DNA from 2 places in the Aminipila sp. genome. Region 2 is predicted to be linked to the other one. Evidence: riboswitches for the same ligand, from Rfam matches in the RefSeq annotation. Region 2 holds a riboswitch; the other holds the start of a gene.

Evidence for each region. Region 2 has a riboswitch for cobalamin ahead of RTW14_RS11520 (energy-coupling factor ABC transporter permease). Riboswitches for the same ligand answer to the same signal wherever they lie in the genome.
Region 1: linked by a shared signal. The riboswitch ahead of RTW14_RS10875 (immunoglobulin-like domain-containing protein) and the one ahead of RTW14_RS11520 (energy-coupling factor ABC transporter permease) in region 2 are both predicted to bind cobalamin.

Annotation. Positions count from the first base shown of each region.
Region 1 covers NZ_DAMBYD010000007.1:53,399-56,582, reverse strand. Annotated here, with positions in the region: gene RTW14_RS10880 (energy-coupling factor transporter ATPase) at 1-777, shown strand, start outside; cobalamin riboswitch at 941-1,108, shown strand; gene RTW14_RS10875 (immunoglobulin-like domain-containing protein) at 1,511-3,184, shown strand, end outside.
Region 2 covers NZ_DAMBYD010000007.1:201,269-204,452, reverse strand. Annotated here, with positions in the region: gene hemL (glutamate-1-semialdehyde 2,1-aminomutase) at 1-893, shown strand, start outside; cobalamin riboswitch at 988-1,172, shown strand; gene RTW14_RS11520 (energy-coupling factor ABC transporter permease) at 1,316-2,080, shown strand; gene RTW14_RS11515 (energy-coupling factor ABC transporter substrate-binding protein) at 2,092-2,397, shown strand; gene RTW14_RS11510 (DMT family transporter) at 2,417-3,184, shown strand, end outside.

The DNA.
Region 1 (3,184 bases), 150 kb from region 2:
CGGAAAAAGGCAGAATCAGATCAAGCGGTGAATAAAAGGCAAGTTATCTGTGACCAGGTGGCATTAAATCAGAGGAAACTTTCAAAAAGAACAAAGGTGGCGGCAACAATGATTTTGTTACTCATACCACTTACTATTTTTTTGGGAATATATTATTTAAATGACCGCAAGTATTATTTTATATCTATGTTAATCATACTGGAAACCATGCTGCCCTTTGTCATGATTTTCGAGGATAGAAAACCTCAGGCAAGAGAACTCATTATTATTTCGGTTTTGTGTGCCATTGGGGTAGCAGGGAGATGTGCATTTTTTATGCTGCCTCACTTTAAACCAATTGCAGCTGTCGTCATTATTGCAGGAGTTGCTTTTGGAGGGGAAACGGGGTTTCTGGTAGGAGCTTTAATCGCTTTTGCATCAAATATCTTTTTCGGACAAGGACCCTGGACTCCATGGCAGATGTTTGGGTTCGGGGTTATCGGATTCTTGGCGGGTGTACTCTTCCGTAAGGGAATTTTAAGAAGCAATAAGATATCATTGGCAATTTTTGGAGGACTGGCGACATTTTTTATTTATGGTGGAATTTTAAATCCAGCATCCGTATTAATGTTTTATACCAAACCTACTGCAGAGATGTTTATATTAGCCTATGCCAGAGGGGTTCCTGTTGATTTGGTTCATGCATCATCAACCGTATTTTTCTTGTGGATTATGGCAGAGGCTATGCTGGAAAAGCTGGACCGGATTAAGGTTAAGTATGGGTTGATAGAGGATTGATATTACCAATCTTTAAATAAACTAAAAGAATAGAAATGTAGAAATTTGTAGAACATTGCAGAACTTTGCTTGACATTATTTACATATTAATGTTACCATTAAAAGTATAATTTAATAAAACATTTATGTTCTGCAAGCTAAAGTCTAGTATGTTAAATTTAACTAAGGTGACGATGAGCTATGCAGCTAAGAGGGAAGCAGGTTAGAATCCTGCGCGGTACCGCCGCTGTAAACGGGTAGTTTCTCCTATATGCCACTGAAATGTTTTCGGGAAGGCAGGAAGAAACGGTGATACGTGAGCCAGAAGACCTGCATAGAATGTTAGGAGCGAGCTGACGGGTAATCGGCAGAGTGATGAAAATATTTGTATTTTCCTTATACTATTAAACATATTACATACAGAAAAAAACGGACTGTAGCATTTTGCTACAGTTTTTTTGTTTTATTAATTCTCTTGTTTTATTGTAAATAATAAGGAATCTTAAATATAAGCCACAGATAATAAGGGGCGTATTACAGAGAAAACGGACTGTAGCAGAAATGCTGCAGTTTTTTTGTATAATGGAAAATATCGTTAGATTTTCTATTATACAAAAAAGGAATTGCAGAGTGGCGAAGCCACATTTTGTTACCTTTTTATGGGATGAAAACAGGTAAATAACTACTTGGTAACGCTTACGCGATGATTTATAGATATAAATAATGTTTAAATGAAGGAGAAAATAAAAAGGCAATGAATAAAAGAAGTAAATTACTAAAAAAGGGAATGTCATTTTTATTAATACTGATCATGGCGTTTACCATGATACCCATGACTGCTTTTGCAGATAGTACAGATAAAATAACGGTTTATGTAACAATAAGTTTGGAAGGCCAATTCCAATTATCAAAAGATGGAATAACTGGTATGGTGGAGGTACCAATTACTCTTGATAAGGGAAGCACAGCATTTGATGCACTTGTAGAAGCTCATAAATTACACCATGAGGATGGTGCGTCTGGACTTAACGCTAATGAAAATAAATCTATTTCAAAATTCTGGGGTAAAACCAGTACTTCTATTGGATATTTTGCCAATGGCAAAATGGTGATGAATATAGAAGAACCTCTGTCAGATGGTGATGACATTGAAGGAACTGTATATAAAGACTGGGCTTCAGATACCTATGCCCGCTTTGACAAGCAAAGTGCAACTGTTACTGCAGGGGGAGCTCTACCAATTGCGCTTTTAAGTAATGTTATTACGACTCCAGATTGGAAAGGAGGAATGATGGCAGGAGGTTCTGCGGATCAGCCTCTTGCAGGTGCAAAAATTTTAGTTAGTGACAGCACATCTTGCAATATTCCGTATGATGGTAGCAAGAATTGGGTTACTGATGAGAAAGGAAAAGCAGTCATTTCTTTTGAAAGTCCAGGTACCTATTATATTTCAGCGGATAAAGAAGGAAAGAATTTAATTCCACCAATTTGTAAAGTAACGGTTACCGCACCTGTAACGGATGAAGAAAAAACTCAAATCGTGAGTCAGGATATGTCTGCTCTGAGTTTTGAAGATATTAAAGGACAGAATACTTCTATAGATGAAGTCGAGAAAAATTTAGATCTGCCTATTAGTGGTAATAGCGGTAAAACTTCTATTTTGTGGACGTCAGAAGATGAATCCGTTATAAAAAATGATGGGACAGTTATTCGTCCAGTTGGTGCAAATAAAACCGTTAAAATGACAGCTAAAATATCTTATGGAAGTATATCTGATACAAAATCATTTGATATTACAGTTAAAGGGTATGGAACAGAAGAAGCTGAAAGTTTACTAAATGAGGCAGTAACAAAATTACCAAGTAAAATCACACCTAATGAATGGGATGGCGACTACAAAAAAGATAAAAATATTATATCTTTAGTCCGTGAGGAGTTGGCTAAAATAAATACTTCTATAAAAGTCTCCGATATATGCACACCGGGAGATCAGACACAGATTACGGAAAACGGAGATATTACATATGGTTCAAAAAGAGTAAAGAAAGACGTTGTTTTTAGCTTAGAATTAGGTGGGGTTACAAAAGAATATAAGGCAAATGTTACTGTTAATGCTAAATCTGCCACAAAGGTAGAAGCACTAAGTGGAGATTGGATTACTTTTGACTTAATAAAAAATCTCAATACAACAAATAGTGGAATTGTTTCAGATTTAAATTTGCCTAAAGAGGATAGCAAAGGATATTATACAGAAATAGAATGGACGTCCAGTGACAGCAATATTATTTCTATTGGTGATTACACGGTGAACGGTAAGTTTACGGCGAAGGTGACAAGGCCAAAGCTTGGGCAGCAGGATGCAAAGGTGACTCTTACTGCAAAAATAAATCCTGGGGCATACTGGAGTTATGGTATGGCTCCGGGAGGA
Region 2 (3,184 bases):
CAGGAAGAAGTAAGATTATAAAGTTTGAAGGATGCTATCATGGGCACAGTGACGGCCTTTTAGTTAAAGCGGGTTCAGCACTGATTGCAGAGGGTGGCTCACCAGACAGCGCAGGTGTTACAGCTAATTGTGCTAAAGACACGCTGACTGCAAAGTATAATGATTTGGATAGTGTAGAAAAACTTTTTGAAGAATATAAGGGAGATGTTGCAGCTGTTATCATTGAGCCAGTTGCAGCTAATATGGGTGTTGTGCTTCCGAAAGATGGCTTTTTAAAACAGCTTCGTGATATTTGTGATGCAAACAAAACGGTACTTATTTTTGACGAAGTTATAACCGGTTTTAGATTAGCACCTGGTGGTGCACAGCAACTTTTTGGAGTAACTCCGGATATGGCTACTTTCGGAAAAATAATTGGCGGAGGAATGCCTGTAGGCGCTTATGGCGGTAAGCGCGAAATCATGGAGTGTGTAGCACCAGTAGGAAAAGTTTATCAGGCAGGTACTCTGAGTGGAAATCCAGTAGCCATGGCTGCAGGTATAGCACAGCTTACCTATTTGAATGAAAATCCTGGCGTTTATGAACATATAAATGCTTTGGGAGAAATGTTATACGGAGGCCTTGCAGAGATTATTGAAACGGCAAAGGCGAATTGTACGATAAATTATATAGGTTCTATTGGAACTTTGTTCTTTACAAGCGGGCCTGTTACAGATTATGAATCTGCAAAAAAATCCGATTTAAAACAGTATGCAAAATATTTTCAACACATGATGAATAGTGGGAATTACTTTGCTCCTGCTCAGTTTGAGGCAATGTTTATATCAAATGCCCACACAGAATCAGACATTAAAAAGACACTGGAGGATGCGGCAAAATTCTTTGGGATATAAAAAAGTGCAATTTGTTGTGAAATTGATGCAATAAGTTGATAGAATGCATTTAGGGGGTTGTATGACCCCCTATTTTAGTGTTACAATATATTTCGACAATTGAAATACTATAGGTGCCCGGAAATTCCTGCCGGGAGAATAGGGAAGTTGGGTTAAATGCCCACGCGGTCACGCCGCTGTAATGGATGAGTTATACTTTATTAGCCACTGTGAAAATGGGAAGGGAAAGTATAACGTTGAAACCAAAGCCAGAAGACCTGCCTAAAGTATCGGATTCTGTTTGGTCATGCGATCATAACAGAAGTTACACTTTTTTTACGGACGATGAATAAGTGTAATAAGTGGGGCTTATTGTCGGCTCCCGTATTACGCTATTCTGTATGTTCAGAATGGCGATTTTTTATTTAGGAGGAATAATTATAATGAAAAAAACAAGAACAGAACGAGCATTGTTTGTTTTGAGCATGGTAGTTGCTATAGTATTAGCGGTACCTACTCTTTCCAGTGCAATGCACATCATGGAGGGATATCTTCCATTAAATTATTGTATTATATGGGGTGTAATATGTGTACCATTTGTGGTGGCAGGTTTTATATCCATAAAGAAAACCATTGCACACGATAGAAAATTGCTGCTGATATTAGTTATGGTAGCAGCATATGCGTTTGTATTATCAGCTTTAAAGATTCCATCCGTAACAGGGAGCAGTTCACATCCTACAGGAACAGGACTAGGCGCCATTTTATTTGGACCATCGGCTATGTGTATAATCGGACTAATCGTATTACTTTTCCAGGCTATTTTACTTGCTCATGGCGGGCTTACTACACTTGGAGCAAATACTTTTTCAATGGCTATAGCAGGACCATTTGTTTCCTTTGCAGTTTATACGATTTGCAATAAAATGAAAGCACCTAAATCGTTTGGCGTATTTTTAGCAGCTTGTCTTGGAGATTTATTTACATATTGTGTGACTGCCGTACAGTTGGCGTTAGCTCATCCATCACAGGTGGGAGGATTCACAGCTTCCTTAGTTGAGTTTCTAGGCATATTTGCAATTACTCAGATTCCTCTTTCAGTTATAGAGGGACTTATAGCCGTAGTTGTAATGAAGGGGCTTGAAAGCTTTGCACAGCCTGAGTTGGAGTCGTTGGGATACTATGGGACTCTTAAGGCAGTATGTTAGGAGGTAACAAAATGCATTTAACAAAAAACACTAAGATTATAATTTTATGCTTAATCGCATGTGCACTTATAGCAATTATACCACTTGCAACCATACATGATTCTGAATTTGGTGGGGCTGATGGGGCTGCTGAAGACGCTATTTCAACAATAGATCCTGGATATGTAGCTTGGGCATCACCAATATTGGAACCACCTGGAGGTGAAACTGAATCCTTGCTTTTCTGTCTGCAGGCAGCAACTGGTTCAGGGATATTTTTCTTTGGATTAGGATACTTAGTGGCAAGAAAAAAATATCAGAAATCAGATAAAAAATAAATTGGCTAGAAAAATAGATATGTTTAAATATGGAGATAATAGTAAATCTATATTTTTTGCAATCCTTGCAGCATCTACGTACGCAATTAGTTCTCCTATTTCTAAATTGCTTCTGGATCATGTGCAGCCAACTATGATGGCTTCACTTTTATATCTGGGAGCCGGAATAGGATTGAGTATAGTATGGCTTATTCAAAGAGTGATTAGCAAAGAAAACATAGAAAAAAATTTAAACAAAAATGATTTGCCATATATAATAGCTATGGTAGTTTTAGATATATCTGCCCCCATATTTTTAATGGTGGGATTGTCTCGAACTACAGCAGCAAATGTATCGCTTTTAAATAATTTTGAAATTGTCGCAACGTCCATAATTGCGATGTTTATTTTCAAAGAAATAATTTCCAAGAGATTGTGGCTGTCTATTTCCCTTATGACAGTGGCTAGCATGCTTTTAGTAGCAGAAGAAAAGGACAGCTTTTCATTCTCTTGGGGATCAATGTATGTTATATTTGCCTGCGTCTGTTGGGGATTTGAAAATAATTGTACAAGAAAATTATCTTTTAAAAATCCATTACAGGTTGTTATTATAAAAGGCATAGGGTCAGGTACTGGAGCCCTTATAATCGCATTAATACTTAAAGAAACAAATGTAGATCTAATTTATGTATTGGAAACGTTACTATTGGGTTTTGTAGCATATGGATTGAGCATTTATTTCTATGTATATGCACAGAGGGAGCTTGGTGCTGCTAAGACAAGTATGTATTATGCGGTTGCTCCTTTT